DNA from 3 places in the Methylocystis hydrogenophila genome. Region 2 is predicted to be linked to each of the others. Evidence: predicted binding sites of a transcription regulator. Region 2 holds the regulator's gene; each other region holds the start of a gene.
The links. Region 2 encodes LexA, which represses DNA repair genes until DNA is damaged. Its sites were predicted from a motif close to TGTTCNNNNTGTGTTCNG; they were not measured.

Region 1: recA (recombinase RecA) is a predicted target of LexA. The motif match lies at 7,331-7,348, and genes of this name have one in related genera.
Region 3: BN69_RS19715 (ImuA family protein) is a predicted target of LexA. The motif match lies at 5,860-5,877, and genes of this name have one in related genera.

What each region holds. Positions count from the first base shown of each region.
Region 1 covers NC_018485.1:997,529-1,007,355, forward strand. The annotation lists gene BN69_RS04705 (leucyl aminopeptidase family protein) at 1-403, opposite strand, end outside; gene BN69_RS04710 (P-II family nitrogen regulator) at 689-1,039, shown strand; gene BN69_RS04715 (ammonium transporter) at 1,072-2,439, shown strand; gene BN69_RS04720 (hypothetical protein) at 2,470-2,811, opposite strand; gene rplM (50S ribosomal protein L13) at 2,960-3,430, shown strand; gene rpsI (30S ribosomal protein S9) at 3,433-3,912, shown strand; gene BN69_RS04735 (hypothetical protein) at 3,974-4,324, opposite strand; gene BN69_RS04740 (MFS transporter) at 4,403-5,698, opposite strand; gene BN69_RS04745 (hypothetical protein) at 5,844-6,032, opposite strand; gene recA (recombinase RecA) at 6,157-7,221, opposite strand; gene BN69_RS04755 (adenine phosphoribosyltransferase) at 7,551-8,078, shown strand; gene BN69_RS04760 (L,D-transpeptidase family protein) at 8,164-9,471, shown strand; gene BN69_RS04765 (hypothetical protein) at 9,574-9,827, shown strand, end outside.
Region 2 covers NC_018485.1:36,485-46,311, reverse strand. The annotation lists gene BN69_RS00225 (YcjX family GTP-binding protein) at 1-1,360, opposite strand, end outside; gene BN69_RS00220 (citrate synthase) at 1,522-2,808, opposite strand; gene gltX (glutamate--tRNA ligase) at 3,106-4,530, opposite strand; gene lexA (transcriptional repressor LexA) at 4,751-5,461, shown strand; gene BN69_RS00205 (ComEC/Rec2 family competence protein) at 5,572-7,836, opposite strand; gene BN69_RS00200 (DUF983 domain-containing protein) at 8,052-8,414, shown strand; gene BN69_RS00195 (CocE/NonD family hydrolase) at 8,437-9,827, opposite strand, start outside.
Region 3 covers NC_018485.1:1,322,298-1,332,124, reverse strand. The annotation lists gene BN69_RS06305 (LapA family protein) at 1-271, shown strand, start outside; gene BN69_RS06300 (error-prone DNA polymerase) at 295-3,594, opposite strand; gene BN69_RS06295 (Y-family DNA polymerase) at 3,591-4,955, opposite strand; gene BN69_RS19715 (ImuA family protein) at 5,047-5,853, opposite strand; gene BN69_RS06285 (lysozyme inhibitor LprI family protein) at 5,974-7,125, shown strand; gene BN69_RS06280 (c-type cytochrome) at 7,396-9,216, opposite strand; gene BN69_RS06275 (catalase family protein) at 9,204-9,827, opposite strand, start outside.

The DNA of each region.
Region 1 (9,827 bases), 960 kb from region 2:
GCGCGCGGTCGACGCCCTGCGGCGCGCACAGACGCGGAGCTTCGCTCTTTCGCGCCTTGTAGCGCGAGAAGAAATAGGTCGACAGAAGGAACGCCAGCGCCGCCTCTCCCGGCGCGTCGACGCCATCGCCAAACCGGTAGAGACCCTTGGGCAGCGCAGTCGCGAGCTTTCCGGCAAAGAACGGATCGCGCGCCTTTGGCGCCCTGCCCTCCGCGCCAAAATAGACGCGCGGCGCGCCGTCGGCGTCCGGCGCGATCAGAAGCGAGCCGGGCTTCGCCTCGAATCCCGCAAGCTCCGCGAGACGCGCCGCAGGCTCAGGAAGCTTCACGCGGCGTTCGGGCCAGTCTTCCTTGTTAACGAAATCGATGGGGGTCGCCTCGGGCGACCCGTCTTCAAGCTTCATCCGCTTCCGCCGCTTTCTGCGCTCCCGACGATCGGCTTCTACCTCTACCGGGCGCCCGCATCACACAAAAGGGAAAGATCGCACATCTCAAGCGGCGCGGCGGGCGAAGCCGGCGAGCCGCGCCCGCATCAGCCGCCAATGTACGCATAGTGTACAAAACTTAGCCGCCTGGCGCCTCACGACTGCCCAGGCCCCAACTCGACGGCACGACGTAAAACGATTATTTTCTGCGCAAAATGGCATGCCAATTGCTGAGACAATGCTCAATTCGCCAACCATGAGGGCATGTCTGCGCAAATGAAGATCATCACGGCGATTATCAAACCCTTCAAGCTGGACGAGGTGCGCGAGGCGCTGACGGAAATCGGCGTGCACGGAATGACCGCGACCGAAGTGAAAGGCTATGGCCGACAGAAGGGCCATGCCGAGATCTATCGCGGCGCCGAATATATCGTCGCATTCCTGCCCAAGGTTAAGATCGACATCGCGCTTCCCGAAGCGCTCGTCGATCGCGCCATTGAGGCGATCAGACTCGCCGCCTACACCGGCCATATCGGCGACGGCAAAATTTTCGTCTCGCCGCTGGAGCGCGCCATGCGCATCCGCACCGGCGAGACCGATTCCGACGCGCTCTGAGCGCGATCTCCCTTCATCGATCAGGACCAGGCATGCACAGCTCGTTGATGCGCGCGGCTACACCATTCGTCGGCGCGAGGATTCCGCGAATCCGTTGGGATCGTTTTGGCGCGGCGCTCGCCGCGATTCTCGTGACTGGCCCTGCTCTCGCCCAGGACGGCGCGAGCAAGATCGACGGCGCCGACACCGCCTTCATGATCGCCGCCACCGCGCTGGTGCTGATGATGACGCTGCCGGGGCTGGCGCTCTTTTACAGCGGCATGGTGCGCAAGAAGAACGTGCTCGCCACCATGGCGCAGAGCCTCATCGCCACCGCGCTCGTCTCGCTGCTGTGGATCGCGGTCGCCTACAGCCTCGCCTTCAGCGGCGAGGGCGCCTATATCGGCGACGCGTCGCGGACGCTTCTCGCCGGGATCGGGCTCGACACGGTGAGCCCCTTCGCCAAGACGATCCCCGAAATCCTGTTCATGCTCTATCAGATGACCTTCGCGGTGATCACCTGCGCGCTGGTCGCCGGCTCCGTCGCCGAGCGCATGAAATTCTCGGCCTTCATGCTGTTTTGCGCGCTGTGGCTGTTCATCGTCTATGTGCCTTCCGCGCATTGGGTCTGGGGCGGCGGATTTCTGCAGAAGCTGGGACTTCTCGATTTCGCCGGCGGGACGGTCGTGCACATCAATGCGGGCGTCGCCGGGTTGGTGTGCGCGCTCGTGCTCGGCAATCGCGTCGGGTTCGGACGCGAAAATCTCTCGCCCTTTGATCTCTCGCTCGCCGTCGTCGGGACGGGGCTGCTCTGGGTCGGCTGGTTCGGCTTCAACGGCGGCTCGGCGCTCGCCGCCAATTCCCGCGCGGTCTTCGCGATCGCGGCGACGCATCTCGCCGCCTGCGCGGGCGCGCTGGTGTGGAGCGGGCTGGAGTGGCTCCAGCGCGGCAAGCCGTCGGTGCTTGGCGTCATCTCGGGCGCCATCGCGGGACTTGGCACGATCACGCCGGCCTCGGGCTATGTCCTGCCCTGGCACGGCGTTGTCATTGGCTTGATCGCCGGCGGCGTCTGCTATTGGTTCTGCACCGTCGCGAAATACAAATTTCGCTACGACGACACGCTCGATGTTTTCGGCGTGCATGGCGTGGGCGGCATTATGGGCACGCTGCTCGCCGGCGTCTTCGCCACCCGCGCGATCACGGCTTCGGAAAGCGATCCGGGCGTCGCAGGCCTGTTGGAAGGCGATCCGCATCAGCTTTACGTGCAGGCGATCGGCGTTCTCGTCACGATCGCCTGGGGCGTGATCGGCACTTTGGCGACGCTGAAAATCGTCTCCATGATCACGCCGCTCCGCGTGACTTACGACGACGAACGCGAGGGTCTCGACATCGCGCTGCATGGCGAAGCGCTGCATCAGTAGCGAACCGCTGGAACTCAGGTCTCCTATGCGTCATGGCCGGGCCTGTCCCGGCCATTTTCGATACTCGCCGAACGGCTCGAGTCGAATCGCTTCCGCCAAAACGCTCGCATCCATTTCTTCGATGGTCTTGGCGAGGCCATCATAGCAAAGCATCCCGACAACATCATCGACACACGTCGTCTTCAAAACCGACGCCTCGGCAAACGCGCCATTCTCGGTCGGCTCGTCATGGCCGGGCTTGCCCCGGCCATCACGGATGGTAGTTGAATTTGCCCAGATTTCTAAGCCCGCGCGCTCCGCAATCTGCTTTTCGATGAAACCCTGCGCCAGCTCTTTTCGTCGGCGAACGTGAAGCCTGCGCCGCGAACGCACGTATACGGTATTATTTTACCACCACGCGCTACATGCGAGTTTTTAAAGCTTCCCGGAACTTCGGCAGCCCAAAAACCGCTTGACCCCTGCTGCCCCATCCCCTATCCACACCCATCCGAACACACCGTTCACACGGAATTCCCATCTCATGTTTGGCAAGACCTATTCGGCGAAGCCCGCCGACATCGAAAAGAAATGGGTGCTGATCGACGCCTCCGGGCTCATCGTCGGCCGCCTCGCCTCGATCATCGCGCTGCGTCTGCGCGGCAAGCACAAGGCGACGTTCACCCCGCATATGGACGACGGCGACAACATCATCGTCATCAACGCCGAAAAGGTGGTCCTGACCGGCCGCAAGCGCGACCAGAAGGTCTATCACCACCACACCGGCTTTCCCGGCGGCATCAAGGAACGTTCGGCGAAGTTCCTTCTCGAAGGGCGCTTCCCGGAGCGAGTCCTGGAGAAGGCCGTGCAGCGCATGCTGCCGCGCGGCCCCCTGGGCCGCAAGCAGCTCGGCAATCTGCGCGTCTACAAGGGCGCCGAACATCCGCATGAGGCGCAGAGCCCACAGACGCTCGACGTCGCCGCCCTGAACGTCAAGAATAGCCGGAGCGCCTGATCATGGCCGAGACCACCCTTTCCTCGCTTTCCGACCTTCAGGGAAGCGTCGCCACGGCGCCCGAGTCGCCGCGCTATGTGCAGAAGCTCGACAAGCAGGGCCGCGCCTATGCGACCGGCAAGCGCAAAAACGCCGTCGCGCGCGTCTGGATCAAGCCGGGCCCCGGCAAGATCACCGTCAACGGCCGCGACGTCGAAGTCTATTTCGCCCGTCCGGTGCTGCGCATGATTCTGGCTCAGCCCTTCGGCGTCACCAAGCGCACGGGTCAATATGACATCGTCGTTACGGTCGCCGGGGGCGGACTTTCGGGTCAGGCCGGCGCGGTGCGCCACGGCCTCGCCAAGGCGTTGACCGCTTACGAGCCGGAGCTGCGTTCCGCGCTCAAGAAGGAAGGCTTTCTCACGCGCGACTCCCGCGTCGTGGAGCGCAAGAAATACGGCAAGCGCAAAGCCCGCCGCAGCTTCCAGTTCTCGAAGCGCTAAGCTTCGCGGTCTTTACGGCAACCAGTTGCAAAGCGGCGCTTCGGCGCCGCTTTTGTTTTGATCAGTAGACGCAGATCTTGAAGTCGTCGCCGACCCAGCAGGCGGGATCGGTTTTGGAGCGCTTCGCCTCTCCCCAGCGGGAGTTGATCCCGTCGCGAGTCAGTCCTCGCACTTCAGCAACGCCCGGCGACGTGACGAAAACGCTGACCACCGTCGCGCCGTTGAATGCGCGTTTTCCGGCTGGCGTAATCGAAAAGCTGCCGCGATCTTCAGCCGAAAAATCGCACGCGCCGTTATAGGCCGGCGCGCCGTTGCTGGCGATGACGCATCTCGCGGGTCTGGCGATCGCCTCCGCGAGCAGGATCTGCTGCGTCATGAGGAAAGACGCGATCCAAACAGCAATTCTCTTCATGAAAGTCTCCCGTCTAGCGTCCGCCGCAGGCGTCAAACTCAATCAACCATCGTCGAACGCCATAGTTCAATGCGGCGGTCATTCGAGATCCGACTCCCCATGCCGTTCGTGCAGGCCCGCAACGCCAAGGAGGCCCACGCCGGCGCCGAAGATGAGATAGAAGGCGGGCGCGACGGGCGTGTCGAAAAAGCCGATCAACCACGCGACGATAAACGGGGCGAAGCCGCCAAAGATCATCACGGCGAGATTGTAGGGGATCGCAAGGCCCGCGGAACGCGTATGCGTGGGAAACTGCTCCGCGAGCGCCGTCGAAAACGCCCCGCAGACGCCCGACATCATGACGCAGAAGGCTATTTGCGCCAACGCCAGCGCCAAAACCGACCGTTCGGCCTGAAGCCAGACGTAGAGAGGATAAGCGCACAGCAGAAGCAAACCATTCGACGCCAGCAGCAGCGGCCGACGGCCGACGAGGTCGGAGAAAACGCCCATCAACGGCGTCAGCGCCATCAGCAGCAGGAGCGCGGGCGCCTGGGCGAGGAAGGATTGTTCAAGCGTCAATCCCATCTCGGTCTTTGCGTAGGTCGGCATATAGACGAGGATCACGTAGAATGAGATGGTCGTGCCGATCGTGGCGACGAAACAGACGAGCAGCCTCTCGCCGCGCCGGCGGATCAGATCGACAAACGCCTCCCGCGCGCCGCACGCCCTTGCCGTCGCCTTGAATGCCGGCGTTTCGTCGAGATGGCGTCGGACATAGAGTCCGACGGGACCAATCAGCAGGCCCGCGAAAAACGGCAGCCGCCACGCCCATTCATTCACCGCATCGACCGAGAAAACGCTCGTCACGACGATGCCCGCCAGCGTCGCGAGCAGGATCGAAAGCGCCTGCCCAAATACTTGCAGCGAGCCATAGAAACCACGTCGGCCTCGGGGCGCCATTTCGATGAGAAAGCAGGTCGAGCTGGAGTATTCTCCGCCGGTCGCAAATCCCTGCAGCAAGCGGCCGGCGACGATCAGCAGAGGGGCGGAAACGCCGATCTTCGCGTAGGTCGGCGTGAGCGCGATGACAGCCACCGCGGCGGTCATCGCGAATATGACGAGTTGCAGCGCCGCCTTTCGTCCTTTCCGATCCGCGTAAAATCCGAAGAAGAGGCCGCCGAGCGGACGCGTGCAGAAGCCCGCGCCAAAAGTCGCGAACGCCAGCAAGAGAGCGGCCGTCTCATCTCTGCTTGGAAAGAACGCCTGCGCCAGAACCGAAGCAAAAAAGCCGTAGACGACGAAATCATACCATTCGAGCGCATTCCCGATCACGGCGGCCGCGATCTGTTTGGGCGCTGGCGCTCTCGCCTGGCGCATGTTCTGGCGCATATCCATGCAAATTCTCGATTGTCCGCGCGTGGCGTCTTCGCAATCGCAAGCCACGGCCGCTAGAGGGCGTCCCGGTCACATGAAATCACGCAATCGATAAGGAAGCGCCCAAAACCGCAATGTCGGAGCAGGTTCTCATCGAAAAAATCTGTCAGTTTTTTCGGAATCGGCTTGTCTGATGATGAGGGTTGTTGGGGATGACGGCGCGCGCGCCCTTGGCGGCGATGATGCGACGCAAGCGATCGGCGATGGCGGCGTCGACGATCAGATATGCGACGTCCGGATCATCAGACTTCGCCTCGAAAAAATCGCGACCAGCCCCCTTGCGCGCAGGATCCACGGCGCCCTCCGCTCCAACGCCACGTCGGTCAAAACCAGTCGTTCCATCACATCCAAGGCCGCCTCGCGTAAGGCCGCCTTGAATCTGATTTGCGCCTAAATGGACTCCTGAGAGTCCAAACGACCTAGGCCTCGTCGTCATCCGGCGCGTCCAGAATGCGATCGGCGATCAGCCCGGCGTTCTCGCGGATCGCCTGTTCGATGCGCTGCGCCGCCTCGGGATTTTGCTTCAAAAAGCTCTTGGCGTTCTCGCGGCCCTGGCCGAGCCTCTGGCTGTCGTAGGAGAACCAGGCGCCCGACTTCTCGACGACGCCGGCCTTGACGCCAAGATCAATCAATTCGCCGAATTTGGAGACGCCCTCGCCATACATGATGTCGAATTCGACCTGCTTGAACGGCGGCGCCACCTTGTTCTTGACCACTTTGACGCGGGTCTGGTTGCCGGTCGTCTCCTCGCGGTCCTTGATCGCGCCGATGCGGCGGATGTCGAGCCGCACCGAGGCGTAGAATTTCAGCGCATTGCCGCCGGTCGTCGTCTCCGGCGAACCGTACATCACGCCGATCTTCATGCGGATCTGATTGATGAAGATGACGAGCGTGTTGGAGCGGGCGATCGAGGCGGTGAGCTTGCGCAGCGCCTGGCTCATCAGCCGCGCCTGCAGGCCCGGCTGCACGTCGCCCATCTCGCCCTCGATTTCGGCGCGGGGCGTCAGCGCCGCCACCGAATCGACGACGAGCACGTCGACGGCGCCGGAGCGCACCAGCGTGTCGGTGATCTCGAGCGCCTGCTCGCCGGTGTCGGGCTGCGAGATCAAGAGATCTTCGAGATTGACGCCAAGCTTGCGGGCGTAGATCGGATCCAGCGCATGTTCCGCGTCGACGAAGGCGCAGACGCCGCCCAATTTCTGCGCCTCGGCGATGACATGCAGGGTGAGGGTGGTCTTGCCCGAGGACTCCGGCCCGTAAATTTCAACGACGCGGCCGCGCGGCAGGCCGCCGACGCCCAGCGCGATGTCGAGCCCCAGCGAGCCCGTCGAAATCGTCTCGATCTCGACGGCCTTCTGGTTCTTGCCGAGCCGCATGATCGAACCTTTGCCGAATGCGCGCTCGATCTGCGACAGAGCGGCGTCGAGCGCCTTGGTCTTGTCCACGGACGTCCCTTCCACGAGGCGGAGATTGGCTTGGCTCACGGCTGAAATTCCTTCTGGCACGGTTAGCTAGGCGCAGGCAATGCGGCTGCGAGGGAGGTCGCGAGGCCAGGGCGCCGGGTGAAGGAGCGCGCTCGACCCTGAACTCCAGTGTGCACGATTTGTTCTTTTTGCCAAGTTCTTTTTGGCGACCTTGTCCGGAATCGAAGGGCGACGACAAGGAACGATCGGGCGCGCCGGCGCGCGACGCCCGTCCTCAGCCACGCCCCCTGCATTTGCGCCCTGCCCCGCCCTCCGTGTATCTCTTTGGGCGTGGCGGTTCGCCATCCCATCCACGCGGCGACCCTCGCCGCTGATCGCAAGGCCGTTTCATGCCGCTTGCCGACGCCATTCGCACCATTCCCGATTATCCCAAGAAGGGGATCCTGTTTCGCGACATCACCACCCTGCTCGGCGACGCCAAGGCGTTCCGCAAGGCGGTCGACGAACTCGTGCAGCCCTGGTGCGGCGGCAAGATCGACAAGGTCGCGGGCATGGAGGCGCGCGGCTTCATCCTGGGGGGCGCGGTGGCGCATCAGCTTTCCGCCGGCTTCATCCCGATTCGCAAGAAGGGCAAGCTGCCGCATCGCGTCGTCTCGATCGCCTATGAACTCGAATATGGCGTTGACGAAATGGAGATGCATGAGGACGCGGTCCGCCCCGGCGAGCGGGTGATTCTCGTCGACGATCTGATCGCCACCGGCGGCACCGCCGAGGGCGCGGTGAAGCTCCTGCGCCAGGCCGGCGCCGACGTCGTCGCCGCCTGTTTCGTCATCGACCTGCCCGACCTCGCCGGCGTGAAAAGACTCCAGGCGCTGGGCGTCCCGGTGCGCACGCTGGTCGCCTTCGAAGGCCACTAAAGCGCCTTTTTCGGATGTCTTGCTCAGCCCAGGCTCGAAATTCAGAATCTCGGCTCGGAATCTTCAGGAGAGGCTGCATAGGCGCATGACGCCGCGACAGACCCATTTGGCGCTGGCGGCGATCGCCGTCGTCGCGCTCGTCGGCGGAGTCGCAGCCCTCCGCTATCTGCCCTGGGGCGAGAGCGCGTCTCCCGTCCGCAGCGACGCCGCGCGCAGCGCCTGGGGCGGCGCGCTGCCGACCGGCCTGCGCCGCATGGCCCTGCGGGTGAAGCCCGGCGCCTTCCCCCCTGCGCCGCCGCCCGAACCCATAATCGCGACGCCGCAAGAGCCGATCGTCGAGACGGCGACGCCGCCGGCGCAAGACGGCGTCGAAGCGTCGATCTCCTTCCCGCCCGCGCCGCCGCCCGCGCGGCCGGAGATCGTGGAAAAGCCCACGCCGCTGCCCCCGTCGCGACCGGCCAATCTCGCCGAGCTTGCCGACAAATTCGCCGAGACGGCGGCGGCCCCTGCCGAGCAGCCGAAAACCGCCGAGGCGACCCCGCCCGCGCCCGCCGAAGTCCCGGCGACGGCGCCGGCGCTCGCCAATGCGCCGCTGCCGCCGGCCCGGCCGCAGGAGCCTTCGGCGCGCGCCGCCGTTGAAGCGACGCCGACGGCGCAGGAGTCGGCGCCGCCGACCCAGGTGGCGCGCGCCGTCGAGCCGACCTTGCGGCCTGCGCCCGAGGACGCCTTTCAGCAGGAGGCCCCGATCCGTTACGGCATGGGGGATCAGGTCTTCGTGCGCATCTTCAAGCAGGAAGGCCAGCTCGAACTCTGGCTTCGAAAGAACAACAGCCGCTTCTCGCTCTACAAGACCTATCCGATCTGCAAATGGTCCGGCAGGCTCGGCCCCAAGCTCAAGGAAGCCGACTACCAGTCGCCGGAAGGCTTCTACAGCGTCTCGGCGAAGCAGCTGCATCCGCATTCGAATTATCACCGCGCGTTCAACGTCGGCTATCCGAACGCCTTCGACCGCCAGAACGGCCGAACCGGTGGCCTCGTCATGGTCCATGGCGCGTGCAAATCGGTCGGCTGCTTCGCCATGACCGACCGCGGCATCGAGGAAATCTACGCCTTCGTCGAGGCGGCGATGCGCGCCGGCCAGAAGGAAGTGCAGGTGCATATTTTTCCCTTCCGCCTGACGGAGCAGGCGATCGCTCGGGAAACCGGCGGCAGCTGGCTCGCCTTCGTCGGCGCGGGCGGCAATTATCAGCACTGGGCCGAGTTCTGGCGCAATCTGAAGCAGGGCTACGATATTTTCGAACAGACCGGCGAACCGCCGGTGGCCTTCGCCTGCGGCGATCATTACGCTTTTGGCGCGGGCGATTCGTCATGCCGACGCATCGCCGGCTGGTGATCGCGGGCCGTTGAGACAGGATCGTTCAGCTTGGTTTCAGCCGGCGCGCGCGAAGATGCCTCGGCAAAAGCGCTCGGGAGCGCAAACAAGGAAAACGCCCGCATGCGGCTCGTGACTTGCTCTATCGTCGGCGCGGCTTGCGCGCTCGGCGTCCTCTTCGCGCCGATCGCCCAGGCGGCCAATGCGCCGCTGTGCTTCGCGATCGCCGAAAACTACAACAAATGCATGCGCCAGCATCAATACGGGCGCGGCGGGCATGGCGGCTACGGTCCGGGTTACGGCCAAGGATACGGTCAAGGTTACGGCCATGGATACGGACATGGCTATGGCCGTGGCTATCGCGGCGACTATGATGG
Region 2 (9,827 bases):
GCGCTTCGCCTTTAAACACGTCGCGCGGATCCGCCGGCAACTCGCCGGGGAAAATCGCGCCTTCCGCCACGCCGTCGAAAGTCTCGTGGCCAATGCGCTCCCCGGCGACCGGCGTGCCGACGATGGCCGACAGTTTTTCGCCCTCATGCCGCACCATCGCTTCGCGCGTCGCCCGAACGGCGGCGAGCGCGATTACGTCGATCGAGGCGCCTACCCCCTCAGCGCGCTCTATGGCGCGGGCGGTCAGGTGACGCAGGATCGCTTCCAGCCGGTCATGGCTCGTGTGATGCAGATGGTCGGCCTTCGTCGCCGCGAAGAGTATGCGGTCGATCTTCGGGCGAAAGATCGTGGAGAACAGATTGGCGCGGCCGGTGCGAAACGCCATGAGCACGTCTGTCAGCGCCGTCTCCAGATCGCGCACCGCCTCTGGACCCGAATTGAGCGCCGCAAGCGCGTCGACGAGCACGATCTGCCGATCGAGCCGCGCGAAATGATCCCGAAAGAACGGCCGCACGACCTGCGACTTATAGGCCTCGTATCGGCGCTCCATTTCGCGCCCAAGGCTGCGATAGGGCAATTCCTCGCTCTCCGACACGGGAAACGGCGCGAATGTCAGCGCCGGCGATCCTTCGAGATCGCCCGGCATCAGAAACCGACCCGGCGGCAGGCTGGACAGGGCGAAACGCTCGGAGCGCGCCAGACGCAGATATTGGGTGAAGGTCTGCGCCAGTTTCTGCGCGGTTTCTTCATCGTAGCGCGATTTGACGTCCGTCTGCGCGGTCAGGCCCCGCCACTCGCTCGCGATCATCGCCCGGGCGGAGGCGCTCGCCGCGTCGAGCGTCTCGCGAGACCATTGCGCGTAGGACTTGCCAAGGAGCGGCAGATCAAGCAGCCATTCGCCGGGATAATCGACGATGTCGATGTCGAGTCGCGTCGGACCCTGGCCGAAGCCCTTGCGCAGCGACCAGCCCTTCGAGCGATATTCCAGCGTCACCCGCAGTTCGGAAATCCGCCGCGTCGATTGCGGCCAGCGCCGGTCCAGCCCGGTGAGCGCCGCGAGATGCTCCTCATAGGCGAAGCGCGGGACGCTGTAATCTGGCTGCGGATCGAGATGCGCCGACGTAATGCGACCTTCGGCGAGCGCGCGAAACACCGGGAGCTGAGTCTTGCTGTCGCCGCCCTTGTCCGGGCGCGCCGCGATCGCCCGCGTCAAATGGTGCACGAGCGCGGTGATGAAGACCGTTTTGCCGGCGCGCGACAGGCCGGTGACGCCAAGCCGCAGGCGCCCGCCGGCGAGAAAGTCAGCGACGCTCTCGGTGGCGATGCGCGTTTCGAACAGCAGATCGGACAATTGCGACAAGGGCGCTCCGGGTCCGCCGACCTATAGCATCACGTCGCGTCGCTTCAAGAGACGCTGGTGAGAACATGTCGCGCTGCAAACCAAAGGTGAAGACCGCTCGGAACGATTCTGCGCCGAACGGGAATGAAGACGATGCGCCTACCGGAGCCCGGCGCGCGTCATCACCGCTTCGACATCGGCACGTAGTCGCGCTGTTTCTCGCCCGTATAGAGCTGGCGCGGACGACCGATGCGGGAACCCTGGTCCTCGATCATCTCCTTCCATTGCGCGATCCAACCGACGGTGCGCGCGACCGCGAACAACACGGTGAACATCGCCGTGGGGAAGTTCATCGCCTTGAGCGTGATGCCGGAATAGAAGTCGATGTTGGGATAGAGTTGTTTCTCGATGAAATAATCATCGTGCAGCGCGATGCGCTCGAGCTCCAGCGCGACGTCGAGCAGATCGTCCTTGACGCCGAGTTCGTTCAAAACTTCGCGCGTCGTGCGCTGCATGATCTTGGCGCGCGGATCATAGTTCTTATAGACGCGATGGCCAAAGCCCATGAGCCGAAACGGATCATTCTTGTCCTTGGCGCGCGCGATGAACTGCGGAATGCGGTCCGGAGTGCCGATTTCGGCGAGCATTTTCAGCACCGCTTCATTGGCGCCGCCATGCGCCGGCCCCCACAGCGAGGCGATGCCCGCCGCGATGCAGGCGAAAGGATTCGCCCCGGACGAGCCGGACAGACGGACGGTCGACGTCGATGCATTCTGCTCGTGATCGGCGTGCAGGATGAAGATCCGGTCAAGCGCGCGCGACAGCACCGGATTGACCTTATATTCCTCGCAAGGAACGGCGAAACACATGCGCAGGAAGTTCGACGTGTAGTCGAGATCGTTCTTTGGATAAACGAACGGCTGGCCGATCGAATATTTATAGGCCATCGCCGCGAGCGTCGGGATCTTCGCGATCATGCGCGTCGAGGCCACCATGCGCTGGGTGGGATCGGCGATGTTGGTCGAGTCGTGATAGAAGGCGGAGAGCGCGCCCACGGAGGCGACCATCACCGCCATCGGATGCGCGTCGCGGCGGAACCCCTGGAAGAACCGCGCCATCTGCTCATGCACCATTGTGTGGCGCGTGATCCGATAGTCGAAATTCGCCTTCTCGGCGGCCGACGGCAATTCGCCGTAGAGCAGCAGGTAGCAGGTTTCGAGAAAGTCGCCATGTTCGGCGAGCTGTTGAATCGGATAGCCGCGATAGAGCAGAACGCCGGCTTCGCCGTCGATAAAGGTGATCTTCGATTCGCATGACGCGGTCGCGGTGAATCCGGGATCGAAGGTGAACATGCCGGTTTCGGCGTAGAGATTGCGGATGTCCGCAACGGACGGCCCCAGCGTGCCATCCTTGATCGGCAAATCGACCGACCCGTCGCCGACTGTGAAGATAGCATTCTTCTCCGGCATACCCGCTCCCCTCTCGACCGCCCCGCGCTCGCAACGAGCCGGTTCGCGGCGCGACGCGCGCGAACGCTATGCATGAATTGCGTCACATTCGCGATGTCGTCGCGTTCACGCGCACGCCGATGCGTCGCATTCGGTTTGTTGTGCGGTGCAAAAAGCTATATCAACCGCAAAGGCTGTCAAGCGCGCCACGCGTATCGCGCGTCGATGACATGTTCCGCGCTGGCGCGGAAAACGGCGCGGCGCCGAAAATCGCGTCAGCGATTTTTACGCGCGCCAACGCCGCAGCGACGCGACGGCTTACCCGACGGCGGCCTGGTCGGAAATTCGCGCAAGACTTTCCTCGCGCCCCAGAATTTCCAGCACGTCGAATATGCCGGGCGACGTCGCGCGGCCGGTGAGCGCGGCGCGCAAAGGCTGTGCGAGATCGCCCAGTTTGACGCCAAGCGCCGTCGCAAGATCGCGCACGACCGCTTCCGTCGTCGCGGCCGTCCAGTTCGGCAGATCCGCAAGTTTCTCGACGAGCGTCGCCAGCCGCCCGCGCGCTTCCGCCGAAAGCAGCTGCGCCGCCTTTGCATCGAGCGACAGCGGACGCTTCGCGAAGAGAAAGCCCGCGCCGTCGAGAAGTTCGTTCAAGGTCTTGGCGCGCGCCTTCAGTCCCGGCAAGGCGGCGCGCAACTGCGCGCGCGTTCTATCGGTGAGCGCCTGCGCGATGGCGCCGCCGCCTTCGAGATAGGGAAGCGTCGCGACGAGCAAGTCGAACAGCGCGTCATCATCGCTGTCGCGCAGATAATGGCCGTTCATATTTTCGAGCTTGGCGAAATCGAACCGCGCCGGCGAGCGATGCACCTGCGCAAGATCGAACGACTCGATCATCTCCGGCGTCGTGAAGAACTCCTTGTCGCCCTGCGACCACCCCAACCGAACGAGATAGTTGCGCAGCGCGGCCGGCAGATAGCCCATCGCGCGGTAGGCGTCGACGCCGAGCGCGCCATGGCGCTTCGAAAGCTTGGCGCCGTCCGGTCCGTGAATCAGCGGAATATGCGCGAAGGCGGGCGCCGTCCAGCCCATCGCCTGATAGATGTGTGTCTGTCGCGCCGCATTGGTGAGATGATCGTCGCCGCGAATGATCTGCGTCACGCCCATGTCGTGATCGTCGGCGACGACCGCGAGCATATAGGTCGGCGCGCCGTCCGAGCGCAGCAGAATGAAATCGTCAAGATCCTTGTTCTGGAAGACGACGCGTCCCTGCACGGCGTCGTCGACGATCGTCTCGCCGTCCTGGGGCGCCTTGATGCGCACGACATAGGGCGCGCCGGCGGGCGCCTCGGAGGGATCGCGATCGCGCCAGCGGCCGTCGTAACGCCAGGGGCGCTTTTCGGCCTTGGCCTTCTCGCGCATCTCCTCGAGCTCCTGCGCCGTGGCGTAGCAGCGATAGGCGCGTCCCTGCGCCAGCAGCGCTTCGGCGACTTCCGCATGGCGCGCCGCGCGCGCGGACTGGTAGACGATGTCGCCGTCCCATTCGAGGCCAAGCCACTGCAGGCCGTCGATGATGGCCTCGATCGCCGCTTGCGTGGAGCGCTCGCGGTCGGTGTCTTCGATACGCAGCATCATCCGACCGCCGTGCTTCTTGGCGTAAAGCCAGTTGAACAGCGCCGTGCGCGCCCCGCCGATGTGCAGAAAGCCGGTGGGCGACGGAGCGAAGCGAGTGACGACCTGAGACATGAGCGACGCGAATTCCTTGGCTTTGGGTCGGCCCGTCTAGCACGGGACAGGCGGGGCGAACATAGTTCGTCACGAATGATGGCTTAACCAAAGCGTGAACATATGACTTGCGGAACGCAGTAAGAACCGATATCGTTCTGTTCATGATTTGTTTAGGTTATCGAGCCAGAAGCTGCGGCTCAGCCAAAATCAACGATTCGGCTTGCGGGGCGGTGCGGCGATGCTGACCAAAAAACAAAATGATCTATTGCGCTTCATCCATGAACGTCTGAAGGAGTCGGGCGTGCCGCCGTCCTTCGACGAGATGAAGGACGCGCTCGACCTGCGGTCGAAGTCGGGGATTCATCGGCTGATCCTCGCGCTCGAGGAACGCGGCTTCATCCGCCGCCTGCCCAATCGCGCCCGCGCGCTCGAAGTTCTGCGTCTGCCCGAATCGTCCACGCCACGGGTCGCCGGCGGGCGCAGCGGCAAGTTCTCGCCGTCCGTCATCGAGGGAAATCTCGGGCGCGTGCGGCCGCTCAGCGAACGTTTCGAGGACGAAGGCGACCATCAGGTCGCCGTTCCGGTCATGGGACGCATCGCCGCCGGCACGCCGATCTCCGCCATCCAGAACCGCAGCCACACGATCAATTTGCCGCCCGACCTGCTGATGAGCGGCGAGCACTTCGCGCTCGAAGTGCGCGGCGATTCGATGATCGAAGCGGGAATCCTCGACGGCGATACGGTCGTCATCCGCAAGCAGGACAGCGCCGACACCGGCGACATCGTCGTGGCGCTGATCGACGACGAGGAAGCGACGCTGAAGCGCCTGCGCAAGCGCGGCGCCTCGATCGCGTTGGAGGCGGCCAACCCCGCCTATGAGACGCGCATCTTCGGCCCCGATCGCGTCCGCATTCAGGGCAGGCTTGTGAGCCTGCTGCGGAAGTATTAGTTTCGTGGCAATGCCGTCATTGCGAGCGAAGCGAAGCCATCCAGCGCTTTAACAGCCCCTTGATTGCTTCGTCGCTACGCTCCTCGCGATGACGCGTGAATTGCTCCGCCCTACTCCAGCGGCTCCATCGCTCGCGCCTCTTCCGCGCTGCGCTCGTCATCGCTCAGCGGCGCGGCAAATCCGGACGCCCGGCGATTGCGGGGCGCGGGGGACCATGGGCGATCCTCGTCGATCGCGCGCGCGGTCGTCCATTCGACGCGATCCGCCTTGAACCTCAAAGCCACCGCCCCTGTTTCGGACAGTCGCTGGCGATCGATCACGATCTCCGCCGCGCAGCCCAATGGCGCATAGAGCGGCGTCACAATGACGGCGGCGCGCGCGCAGTCTTCGAAAAAGCCGCCGCGCCCGGCGACGAGCGCGACTAAGCGGCCATTGACGGCCTTCGCCACGCAACCCGCGTCGTCGCAAGCGACGCCGCTCCTCGCGTCCGCGGACGGGCGCGAGTCGCCGTCCGCCCGCAACCATTGTTCCGCGGCGAAAGCGCTCGGCTTTTGCCCCATGACGGCGAGCTGACCGGACGGAAGACGCAGCGCCGCCGATTCTCCGGTCGCCGGCACGGCCAGATCAAAGGGCGCGCCGCTCCTCGCGCCCATCAGCCCGATCACGGCGAGCGGAATGGCGAGCGCGCGCCACGCCCAAGTGCGCCACAACACGAGCGACAGGACCGCAAGCGAAAGGAAAAGGATCGCCCAGGGCGCAAAAGCCGCAACCGGCAGACTCGCGCCGGGCGCGCTCGCGATCAGCCCGGCGAGATAGGTCACGAGGTCGATGCCCAGGTTCAGATAGCGCCAGATGAAGCCGTCGAGGCCCAAGGGGTAAAGCGCGGCGCCGACGAGCGCGCAGGGAACGGCGAAAAATTCAATGATCGCCAGCGTCAGCGGATTGCCGATCAGCACATAGGGGCTCAGCTCGTGAAAATCATTCGCCATGAATGAAGCGGTCGCCGAGGTCGCGCAGAGCGTTGCGAAAATCGCCGCCCCGGGTCCTTGCAGCAGGCGCTCGACGACGCTTTCACGAAACGCTGCCCATCGCCCGCGCGGCGCGCGATCGTCGATGCGGCGTTTCGCGAGATATTCGCCACGCCATTCGTACACCGCGATCAAGGCAGCCACCGCCGCGAAAGAGAGCTGAAAGCTTGCCCCCAGCAACGCCTCCGGCTCGAAAGCGATGATGAAGAGCGCGGCAAGCGCCAGATTGCGCATCGACAGCGACGGACGATCGAAGAGAACCGCCGCAAGCATGATGAGCGTCATCACAAGCGCGCGCTCGGTGCCGACGCGCGAGCCCGTGCCGATGTCGTAGAGAATGGCGCCGAGCATGGCGAGCGCCGCCGCCCATTTTTTGATCGGATAATTCAGCGCAAGCGTTTGCGACATCGCCATCAAGCGCCGAAAGCCGACGAAGAAGATGCCCGCGACAAGCGTCATCTGAACGCCGGAAATGGTGATGATGTGAAATATGCCCGCCCGGCGAATGAGATTTTTCGCATCTTCCGACAGCAGGTCGCGCTTGCCGGTCACCATGGCGGCGGCGATCGCGCCCGCGTCGCCGTCGATGATTCGATAGACCCGCATCGCCAAGGCGTTTCGCATGCGATCGACATGCGCGAAGAAACGCAGCGAGAATGGCGCCGGTTCGGGCGGCGGCATCGTCTCGATGCGTCCGAGCGCGTTGCCGACCGCGCCGATGCGCGCAAAAAACGCGTCCCGCGCGAAATCATAGCCGCCGGGGAGCGCCGCCCGCGCCGGCGGCATCAACCGCGCCTTGAAGGCGATGAAGTCGCCGGCCGAAAAATTGGGCTCGCCGCGCGTCGTCAGCCGCACGCGGGCGGGAACGACGTCGTCCGGATAGCCTTCGGCGCTCGCGACGCGCAGAATGAAACGCGCGCCGGCGCGGCGCAGATCCACCTCCTCGACGAAGCCCGTCAGTTCGCCGACGCCAACCCGTGGAACGATCGGCGCGGCGACGCGCGCCGTCCGCCAGGCGCCGGACGCAAAGCCGAGGGCGACGAAAGCAAGCGTCAGGAAAAGCGCATGGGCCCGCGCATGGCGGCGCGTAAGCCCGGCCAGGACGGCAAAGGCGGCGAGCTCGCAAAGGCAGAGCGCCAGCGAAGGTTCGCGCTCAGCCGAGAAATAGAGCACGACGCCGCCGCCCGACGCGACGACCAGCCACAGAAACGGACGGCGCAGCGCCCGCTCCTGCTCCAGCGACGCGAGGAGAGCTCCCGCTATGCCTCGGGCGCGCAGCGGAAAGAGGCGCGATGAAAGATCGCGGCCGCGTTCCTCCCGTTCAGCCGTGCGCGAAATGTCGTTCAAGAATGCCCGGTCCCGCACAAATATGGGAAAGAGCCTAGCGCCGACCGCGCCCCTTGTCTTGCATCGCCTTGGCCCGCCACGCGCCAGCGGGCGGTTGCCTGCGGCGCGACAAGAACCTATCCCGTCAAATCAGGAGCGAGATCCACATTAGATGGACTCGCGACGCGATTGCGCGCACATCGCGCGGCGATCCCCGTCATTCGGTTTAGCCGTCAATGAAGCGCGACCCATCGCCGGGCAGATCATTGTTTCGCGGACTTAGGCGAAAATGCCCGAACTGCGGCGTAGGCAAGCTGTTCGCGAGCTACCTCAAGCCGCGCGATTCTTGCGCCCATTGCGGGGAAGGCTTTGCGGGCCTCGATGCGGATGACGGGCCGGCGTGGCTGACCGTCGGCGTCGTGACGATTCTCGTCGTGCCGCTTCTCTTTATCTTGGAGAGCAGCGGACGCTACGCCTGCGCCGTCGAGATGCTGATCGTTGTGCCGCTGACGATCGCGCTCGTGTTGCTCCTGCTCCCGCTTACGAAGGGATTTTTCATCTCGGCGCTATGGCTGTTGTCGAGGAAGCCGAAGTCATGATTTGCGGTTGTGAACACGGCTCTCACGCCGCCGGCGCCTCGGACACGGCAAGATAAGCATCCGGCCCGTAATGCAGCGTGTTGCGCGCGAAATAGGGCGGCCCCGGCATGTCGAAATGCACATAGCCATGGCTGACGTCGCTCCGCAGCAGATCGAGGCGGCTCGCCACGTCGAGTCGCAAGCGGTCGCCGGGCTGCAGCCGGGTCGGCGCAGGCGTAAGGCTGAAGGAGAGCGTCACCGGCCTACCGGGCTCTAAAGGCTCCCGAAAGGAGGTGTCGTGCACGATCTCACAGGCCGTGTCGCGCGCCGGGTCGCGCCGCCGCCGCGCCGGACTCATGGCTCCGAGCGAGAGAAGGCTATAGGGGCCGTCCTTGGCGACGCGGCCGAGCCGCGCGACGACATGGGAATCGATCTCATTGGAGCTGAAGACGAGATTGAGAGATACGGGGCCGGCGAGCGTCATCGGCCGCGCCGCGGTCATTTCGAATGTGAGCGTCTGGTTCGCCACCTCATCGAAGCCGCCGAGCACCGGCAAGCCCAGGGGAACGGCGGCCCAGCGGTTTTCGCCCTCTCCCGGCGTCTCCGCCAGCTTGTGGCGCGCGTCGTCCGCGCCGCCCGAGGCGAGATAGAAGCGCCGCTGCGTCGTTCCCGGCGCCGGAAAGTCGGCGGCGCCGACGTATCGCTCCTCGCCTTCGAGCCAGTAGCGGACGGCCGGTTGGCTGGCGTAGCCATTGTCCACGCCGTGGAAAATATGATCGAAGAAGGCGAGCGCCTCCAATTGCCAGGCATAGACCGGCAGTTCGTAGCGCGGCGGCGCGAGGATCATCCATTTGCGGTCCGCCGGCGTCGCGGCGTTCTCAAACAGATCATAGCTCCCGAACTGGTGCAGGTTGAAATAGCCGAGATTCTGCACCACGACGAAAGGGATTTCGATCTTGCCGAGATCTCCCGAAGGGCCTGACTGAAGCGCGCAAGTCTCTCGCGATTTTCCGTCCAGCATCCAGTTCGCGTACCACTCGCGCACCGGCTTGACCGGCGTTTTGGACATGAAGGCGCGGTAGATGGCGTCGATCCGCTTCATCAATAAGGGTCGCCACAACCGCTGGAGCGGCGAATTGAAGACATGGCTGAGGAGCGCCCGGACGACCGGCGGCACGCGCAGGCGATACATCGCCGGCGTGAAATTGGCGCCCATCCAGAGGTTGCAAAAATAGAGGTTGAAGACGCCGCTGAACTGCACGAGGTGGCGGAAATAATCCGTGCAGATCTCGTTGCAGAAAAACGCCTTCAGCGCCGGCGGACGGCGGACGGCGACAAGGGGCTGCGTCATGCCGTAATAGGATGTGCCGAACAGCGCCACACGCCCGTCGCACCAGGGCTGGGCGGCGGCCCAGGCGATGGCCCGCTCATGGT
Region 3 (9,827 bases), 1.3 Mb from region 2:
TCGTGGCTTGGTGCGCATCGGGCTTGATCCCTTCGCGCCGAGCGACGGATCGGGTCCTTCTTTCGAGGCGCCGATCTTCCTTGTCGTTCTGGCGTCGATGGCGATCGGCGTGCTCGCGGGCGGGATCTCTTCCTGGCTTGGGCATCTCTCCGTGCGCCGCGCCGCGAAGGTCGCGCGCGCCGAGGCGCGCAAGACGCGTGTGGAGATCGAGAAGCTGCGTCAGCAGGCGTTGGCGAGCCTGCCGGCCGATAAGAGAGTGAAGAGCAGCTAAGCGGCTCTCCTTTTGCCGTTCCTTCAGTGAAAGTCCCTCGACTTCGGCAAGATTCGCACATTGCGCGGATGTTTGACGCGCGGATGCTGCGGATGGATGAATTCATCGGCGCGCGACAGGACGATTTCGGGCCGATGCGCCTCTGACAGCCGATTGAGGTCCTGGCTGCGGTCGATGATGCGCTGCGCCATCAGATGCACGACATTCTCCGGGCTTTTCTGCAGCCGTCCTTCCACCAGCATGAGTCGTGACGCCATCGTCTCGCGGCGGAAGCGCTCGAAGAGCCGCGCCCAGATGACGACATTGAGGATGCCGGTTTCGTCTTCGAGCGTGACGAAAATGGCGTTGCCTTGTCCCGGCCGTTGCCGCACCAATACGACGCCCGCCGCGCGCGCCCAGGCGCCGTCAGTGAGCGCCGAAACTTCCGCGCAGGCCATGATCTTTTGGCGCGCGAAAATCGGCCGCAGCACCGCCATCGGATGGGCCTTCAGCGACAGCCGCAGCGTCTGATAGTCGGCCGCGACATGTTCGCCGAGCGACATCTGCGGCAGCAGCGGATCTTCCTCCTTGGCGAGTTCGCGGGCGTCGGCGGCCGCAAAGAGCGGCAGGGGTTTGGCGTCCGGCAGGCGCCGCACCGCCCAGAGCGCGTCGCGGCGGTCGCTCTGCAAGGAGCGGAAAGCGTCGGCGTCGGCGAGCGCGCGCATCGTCGCGGCGTTGAGCGCCGCCCGCCGCGCGAGATCTTCGACGCTGTCATAGGGCTTCGTCCGCGCTTCAACGATGCGTCTTGCTTCGCTCTCATGCACGCCGTCCGCCTGGCGAAAGCCCAGACGCAGCGCGAGAGCGCCGTCTTCGGCGCGCTCCAGCCGATTGTCCCATTCGCTGAAATTCACGTCGACGGCGCGCACGTCGACGCCATGTTCGCGCGCGTCGCGCACGATCTGCGCCGGCGCGTAAAAGCCCATCGGCTGCGAATTGAGCAGCGCGCAGGCGAAGATCGCCGGATAGTGGCATTTGATCCAGGAGGAGATGTAGACGAGCTTGGCGAAGGACGCGGCGTGGCTTTCCGGAAAGCCATAGGAGCCGAAGCCCTTGATCTGCTCGAAACAGCTTTGCGCGAAGCCGCGATCATAGCCGCGCGCCGCCATGCGTTCGACCATCAGCGCCTCGAATTGATGGATCGTGCCGACATTGCGGAAAGTCGCCATCGCGCGGCGCAGACGATTGGCTTCAACGTCGGAGAATTTCGCCGCGACCATGGCGAGCTTCATCGCCTGCTCCTGAAAGAGCGGCACGCCCTTGGTCTTTTCGAGCACCTTGCGCAATTCGTCCGCCGGCCCATGCTCCGGCGCGGGCGAGGGATAGATCACCGGCTCGCTGCCAGAGCGGCGGCGCAGATAGGGATGCACCATATTGCCCTGGATGGGTCCCGGCCGCACGATCGCCACCTGAATGACGAGATCGTAGAATTCACGCGGCTTCAGGCGCGGCAGCATGTTCATCTGGGCGCGGCTTTCGACCTGAAAGACGCCGATCGAGTCGCCTCTGCACAACATGTCATAGGTCGCCTGATCCTCGAGCGGCACGTCGGCGAGGCCCATGTCCTTTCCTTCATGGACGCGCAGATAATCGAAACATTTGCGGATGCAGGTGAGCATGCCGAGCGCCAGCACGTCGACCTTCATCAGCCCGAGCGCGTCGATGTCGTCCTTGTCCCATTCGATGAAGGTGCGTTCCGGCATCGCGGCGTTGGCGATCGGCGTCAGCTCGTCGAGCCGCCCGCGCGCGAGAACGAAGCCGCCGACATGCTGCGAGAGATGGCGCGGAAAGCCGAGCAGCCGCGTCGCGAAATGGATGGCGCGGCGGATGATTGGATTTTCGGGATCAAGCCCGGTCTGGCGAATGTATGCCTGCGGAATATCTGAGCCCCAACTCCCCCATTGCGTGCTGGCGAGGGCGGCGGTCACGTCCTCGGTCAGTCCGAAGACCTTGCCGACCTCGCGAATGGCGCTGCGCGGCCGGTAGCTGATGACGGTCGCGACGAGGCCGGCGCGCGCGCGGCCGTATTTGGCGTAGATATGCTGGATGATCTCCTCGCGCCGCTCATGTTCGAAATCGACGTCGATGTCGGGCGGCTCCTTGCGCTCCTGCGAAATGAATCTGGCGAAGAGCAGATCATTCTCCGCCGGATCGACGCAGGTGACGCCGAGCACATAGCAGACGGCGGAATTCGCTGCGGAGCCGCGCCCCTGACAGAGAATTCCCTTGTCTTCGGCGATCCGCACGATGTCGTGAATGGTGAGAAAATAGCGCGCGTAGTCGAGCGTCTTGATCAGCGCCAGCTCCTCGCGCAGAAGTTTCTCGACCTTCTCCGGCACGCCTTGCGGATAGCGCATCGCCGCGTGGCGATAAGTCAGCTCCTCGAGCCACTCCTGGGGATTGCGCCCGGGAGGCACAGGCTCGTCCGGATATTCATATTTCAATTGGCCGAGCGAAAAATCGACGCGCGCCAGAAAACATTGCGTCTCCTCGATCGCTTCTGGCGCGTCGGCAAAGAGACGCGCCATTTCGTCGGGCGTCTTCAAATGGCGCTCGGCGTTGACCTCCAGCCGGCGTCCGGCTTGCGCGAGCGTCACGCCTTCGCGGATGCAGGTCATGACGTCCTGCAGATCGCGCTGGCCGGGATCGGCGTAAAGCGCGTCATTCGTCGCGAGCAAGGGCGTCTGCGTTCGCGCGGCGATCTCTTTCAATTTTGCAAGACGCCGCCTGTCGTCGCCGCGCCGCGGCATGGTCGCGCCGAGCCAGACGTCGCCTTGCGCAAGATCGTGGAGACGCGCAAGCATGGACGGCAGACGCGCCAGATTGCGCGACGGCATGACGATCAGCAGTAGATCGCGCGCGGCTTGCGCAAGATCGTCGACATAAAGGCGGCATTCGCCTTTCTTGGCGCGCAGATTCCCCCTCGTCAGCAGACGCGTGAGGCTTCCCCAGCCGTCGCGATTTTGCGGATGAACGACGATGTCGGGCGTTTCGTCGGCGAAGACCAGCCGCGCGCCGACGACGAGCTTGAAGGAGCCCACGCGCTCCGCGTCGAGCGCAGTGAGAAGCGCCGCCTCGTCGCCGGCCGGCGGATCGCGCAATTTTTCTTGCAGCTCCTTAAGCGCCGCATAGGCGCGCACGACGCCGGCGACGCTGTTGCGGTCGGCGACGCCAATACCGGTATGGCCGAGCAGCAGCGCCGTCAGCGCCATGTCTGACGGATGCGACGCGCCGCGCAGGAAGGAGAAATTCGTCGCCGCGACGAGTTCGGCGTAAGGCGCGCTCATGCGAAGAGCCCATGCAGGAACCAGCGCGGGCTCGCGGTTTCGCTTTCATAGAGGCCCTCGCGAAACACCCAGAAGCGGCGGCCTTCGCGATCCTCCAGCCGGTAATAGTCGCGCGTTCGCCTGTCGCGGCCGACCGCGTTGCGCCACCATTCCGGCGCGATGCGCTCCGGCCCTTCGGCGCGGGCGATCAAATGGCGCACGCGGCGCCATTTGAAATGCATCGGCGGACCGTCCGGCGTCTCCGCCATTGTGTCGATGGGTTGCGGCGGATCAAACAGAAACAGCGGCCGCAAGGGCGGCTCGCCCGGCTCCGGCTTCTCCCAGGAATTGGGTTTGGAAGGAGAAGCCGCGTAAACATAGGAGGCGGCGCGCACGGGATCATGCGTCTCATGCGTCGCAAAGCGCAGCACGCGTTCGCGGCCAAAACGCGCCGCCAGGCGATCGACGAGATCGGCGACGTCGCTGTCCTGCGCGCCCTGCCGCTCGAAGCCGATCTGGCTTTGCGCCAGAGTTTCGGCGTTGAAGACGCAAAAGCGGATAACGTCGAAGCCGAATCCCGGATCGAGCGGATCGGCGAGCGAGTCGGCCTTCAGGCGAAAGAGCCGCAGCAGCGCCTCGACATTGCGCGAGGGCGCGCCGGTTTCGAAATAGAGCGCGCGAACCGCGCCGTCGGTGCGAAAGAAGCGCGCTTCAAAAGCGCGGCCGCCTTGCCCGCGCCTTTCGAGAATGCCCATCGCTTCCGCGATCAGCGGGCGCAGAACGTTTTCTATCGCAGAAAGATCAAGAAAGGGTTCGGCGAAACGGCGCTCGACCATGCAGTCCGGCAAGGGCCGCAAGGGCGTGATGCGCGCGTCTTCGCGTCCCAGAATGCGCGTCAGCCGTCGCATGGTTTCGTCGCCGAAACGCGCCGTCAGCGCGGCGCTGGAACGATCGGCGAGATCGCCCAATGTCGTAAGTCCCGCGCGCGTCAGCGCGACGCTCGTTTCTCTTGGCGCTTCAAGCGCGGCGATGGACAGCGGGCGGGTGAAATTTTCGTCTTCGCCGGGCGGCGCGAGGGCTTGCGCGCCAAAACGCGCCAGGGCCCGCGCAGCCTCGGGCGTTCCGGCGACCGCGGCGCGTCCCGTGAAGGAGAGGCGCGCCATCGCCTGCAGGACGCAGGTCCGCATCATCGCTTCGCCGCCGAAAAGATGCGCGCAGCCCGTCGCGTCGAGCATGAGGCCGCAGGGCGGATCGAGCGCCACGAGGGGCGTGAACTGTTCGCAAAAGGCGGCAAGCCGCAGCATCAGCCGCGCGTCGGCGTCCGCGTCGGCCTGGGCGACTGAGAGATGGGGCGCGCGCGCACGGGCGTCGGCGAGCGTCATGCCCGGCGTCAAGCCGAGCGCGATCGCCTTTCGATCGAGCGCGTCGATGCGCAGCGCGCTGCGTTCTTTCTTGACGAGAATGAGCGGCGTGTCATCCGAACTTGCGTCCGACTGGTTGCGGCGCGACTGCGTCAGGCGCTCCGCCGACAGGAAGGGAAGCCACAGGGCCAGATAGCGACGATGCGTCGAATGTTCTGTCCTCGAAGGCGCCACGGTCACGGTTCCACTCCACACGCCACTCTTGCGACTCTTGCCCCGCCGCGCCGCCGCGCTGGCGCAGCAGAAAAACCGTAAAGGCCGCAGAACCCGGCGCGTTTCCCCCGAGCGGGCGGGAAGGCGCGGCGCGCACCAGCCAGCGGCTCGCGGCGGCGCTCGGCGCAGGGGAGGCGGCGACGCGCGCGATGAAGATCGGCGCGCCGGCGGCGGCGGCGGCCAGAGCGAGGCGCCGGCTCGCGGTGAGGTCATAGGCGCGCGCTTCGCCGAAGAGTTCGATCAGTGTTGCGCCCACAGAGGCGCAGCGTGCGGCTTCGGCGCCCGCCTGCAACGCTTCCCTCGCGTCGCGCACGCGAATGAAGGCGACGGCGGCGGGGTCGAGGCCGATGTCGGCGAGGCCCGGCGGATAGGGCGCGCCGGATTCGGCGCTCAGCGCCTCGGGGCGCGCCCAGAGCAGCGGCTTCCCCTCTCCCGCCATGGAGCGCCTGGCGAGCGCCAAAGCGAAGCCCGTCGCCGCCGGGGCGTCGGCGGCGGTCCCGGCATAGGCCTCGTGCAGCGCCGCGCGGAGAATCCCGCCGCCGAGCCGCCGATCGAGGCTTTCCGCCCCGAGCGCGATGGTCTCGGAAGTTGCGGCCGGATGGGCGCAAGCCAGGCTTTTCCGCAGCGACGCCAGCGGATGGGTCATCTCATGTGTTCCTGTTATGTTCTTATAATGACTCGCCATGCGGGAGAGTCAAGGCGGGACGAGAGACAGGGCGCGACGGCCAGCATATATCTCTTGGTCAGAATACCCCCATCGATCAACGTGCGCGCACAAGCTGCAGCAGATCTGGTCGCGGCGCATGCCGGTGCAGCCCTATGCAGCGAGGATCGCAGCAGCCTTGCGCGACGCCACGCGTTTCAAAAGGAAAATATCTTGGATCGTAATAAGCGAATCTATTTGTCAGCGGGGATAGGCGCATGCATCTCGGCTATTTCTTTATTTTGTTCGGCGGCGCCCGCCCGAGCAATTGATTGCGCGCTCGCGCAAACCCGAGCCGATAAAGCGATTTGCGCCGATGCAGAAGCTCGCGCGGCCGATGATTTGTTGGGCCTCGCATACAATCGCTTGCGGGAAGAGTTTACAGCTAAGGAGCGGTCGGCATTAAAGGAATCTCAAACTGAATGGATCCAGTGGCGTAACAACTCATGCGAAGATCAACGAGAGACCGCGCCATTTATTAAGTGTTTGATTGAAGCCACCAGGCAAAGGGAGACCTATTTGGCCGGGCGTGCAACCTCAGGGAGCGGCGGCCACTTGGTTGTGGGAAGGCCCTTTTTCATGCGCGTTCCTGCCGCGAAGGGCCAAGCCAGACTGACGATTACAGCCTTTCATTTTCGTCCCGGCGCGGCGTGGATGGCGGACGCAAACAGGTTTATCGATGAACACATACAATCAGCGATCGACGACTCAAAACTGGAGAATAACAAAGCCTCTACATTGGAGGGGCACGAGTTTTTTGTGGACCTGTCGGTGCAGTTAAATTATCTCTCTGCGAATATTGCGTCTATTGGGGTCGTATATGAAAACGTTGTCGGTCAAGCCCATCCGTTCCGCTATTCAGTAAACAAGGCATTTGATGTTAATTCAGGGCGTGTTTTAAATTTTGATGATTTATTTGATGAGGCCGGCGCAAAGCAGATATTGCAGCTCTGCGCGCCACAAGTAAAAGAGCAAAAAGATGAACGTGACTCCATGGGAGAAAAATTATTATTAAAAAAGAATTTAAGCGACGACGAACGAGGAGAGGTTTCAAACAGAACCCGCGAACTGGCAAACTGGAGTTTTACCATTTCGTCTGCAATGGTTGATTATGGAGATTATGCCTTCGGCGGGTTTGGGCAGTGCATGTGTCAGTGTGAGTTACCATATTCAATTTTAAACAGAATTATAAAAAAGGAATATATCCTGCAGTAGAACGTTTCCGATCGAAAATTATTAAAGCGTATCCTTTCGGAGTTGCGCAGCGCTTGAGCGCTACAGGCTGAGTTAGGCGCAAGCTGTCACTCACCGCGTCATGGCCGCGTTTGTCGCGGCCATCCACGCGACGACGCGCTGCAAATGTGAGAACATCAGCCGGACATGCCATCTCGGCGCGAAACATTTCGCGATGTCTCGGCGTGGATGCCCGGCACAAGGCCGGGCATGACGGCTGCAGGACGGTCGGCGCTCGCCTGGCTTCGAATGTCACTTCGTCTTCAGATATTCGACGAGCGCCATGGCGCCGGCGACGTCGTCCGACCAATCGAGCTTCAGCGTCTTGCCGTCCTCGACGACGTCCTTGTCGTGCCCCTTGTTGGAGAGCGCCGGAAAGGACGTGGCGTCGAAACGATAGCCCTCGCGCGAGAGCGTCTGCGCGGGCTCCCAGGCAAAGCCGACGAGCTTCTTGTCGTAGTCTAGTCGGCTCTTGACGAAGACGGCCGGGCGCTCGCGCGGGACGAGGAGATGATAGAGCGTCGGCACCGAGCCATTGTGCAGATAGGGCGCCTGCGCCCACACGCCCCCAAGCGGCAGCGCGTTATAGCCCTCATGCGCCTTCGGATCGGCCATGGCGACGTCGGCGCGGTTCTCCAGCGAGACCCCTTCGAACTTCGCGCAGGGCGCGATCCGGTCGCCCGCGGGCGGCATCTCGACCACTCTCGCCGGCGGGCAGATCTTCGTGAAGCTGTCGCGGGCGTTTCTCGCGATCGTATCGCTGACGACGCGCGCGCGGCCGAGATCCGTGCCGAGGTCGTAGACCTTGCCGTTATGCGGCCGGTGACACGCCGCGCAATTTTCTTCAAAAAGCGCCGCGCCTTTTTTCGCGAGCGCGAGATCGACGGGGAAGGGATAGACGGGCGCGGGCAGGTCGCGCAGCAGATCCTCGCTGAAGGCGGCGATGCGGATGTCGGTGTCGGCTCCGAGCCCCAACGTCAGTTCGGCGGCGAGGTTGCGGAAGATCGGTATCGGAATATTGCCGTTCCATTGTCCGCCGCCGTCGACGAGCTGCGTGTGATCCGTGGACCAGCGCGCCAGCCGCTTCTCCTGCTCCCACACGGCCATGAAGTCGGTGATCCCCGGCGTCGGCGGCAGGCTTGTCTTCGGATCAGGAGTTTCGCCGCGCGCTTCGGCGGCGGCGTAGACCATCGACGTGCTGACTCCGGTCGCGTCGGCCATGCCGCCGAAGCCTTGCGTCATCTGCTCCTCGAAGCCCTTATAGTTCTTGTAGACGAGGTCGAGCAGCGAGACATATTCCAGTCCGGCGCGCGTCAGATATTTGCCGACGATCGCCGGGGCGTCCTGCATGAAGAGCTCGATCTGACGCGTCTCATAGGCGGCGTCGAAGCGGCGTCCAGCGAAGGAGTAGTTCTTGTAGAAGTAATTTCTGTCTTGGGCGTGCGCCTTGTCGAGCGCTGTGAGAACGGCTCGAGTGGCGCGTTCGATCTTCTCCTCTGGCGTCGTCGCGCCGGCGGTGATCTTCTCGATCGTGTTTCTGACTCTGACGCGATATTGCACGAGGTTGAACTGCGCGTTCACGCCGCCGTCGAGATAGCGAAAACTGCCGTCGTCGAGACGCACGCGGCCGATATGGCAGGCGCCGCAACTCAACGCCGCGTAGTCGAGCGCGCCGTTCGCGTCCTGGCGCGCCAATCCGGTCCAGCCGAAGCCGCGCGCGATCGGGTAGGTGGGATCGCGCTCATCGATGAAGAGGCCGGCGACGTCGAGAAAATTATTCCCGCTTCCCCATTCTTCCGGCGCGAGCTTCGGCAGCAGCTTCAGAAGGATGAAGGGCGCGCCATCCGTCAGGCCGAAGGGAAAATCCGCGAACCAACGATAGGCGACCGGCTTGCGGCTGATATAGGCGTCAAGCGCCTTCAACCGTCTTTCTTGCTCGGCGCGCCACTCGCCGCCGGAAGGCGTCGTTTGCGCGCAAGCCGGCGCGTGCAGGCAGGCGTGCGACGCCAGCGCCAAGCCTGCGACGAACGAAATGCGCGCGATCGCGCTTGTGAGACGCGTCACCACGGCCATTTTGGGAATCCCGTCGGCTCTTTGGGCTGGGACCGGAACGTCGAAGAGGCGATGTAAACGTCGCGACGCAGCCGATTGATGCCGCCGATCGGTCGATGCGCCGTGAGCCCGTGCCAGGGCGTGAACGCCATATGCTCGCATTCCGTCACCTGAAACGCATTGTCGAAATCTTGCTGACCGATCTCGATCGTCGCGACATTTTGCTGCGGCGCGGTCGTCTCCGACCATTCGGCGGTCGCGTCTTCGATCGGCAGCGACTCGTCATTGCGCAGCTGGACTTTGAAATCGAAGACGGCCGGCTTGCCATTGGCGGGGTCGAGGCTCTTCTTCATCGCCTCGCGCAGATAATTCGTGGTTGGATTTGCCGGCACGGGCGTTTTTTCCGCGCTTCTCGGCGTCACGCTGAATTTCGCGACCCTGTCGGAGCCATAAAGAAATGGCGCGGCGGAGAAATAGGGACTCTCGAGCGGATTGCCGACATTGGTTTGCTTGATCTTTGTGACGACGGCCGCGGTCTTCTGCTTCTCGGGCGTCATATTGGCGAAGAAAGGCCGAATATCATCATTGTTCGCCAGCTGGATTTTCGTGACTTCCAAATATTCCGAAACGTT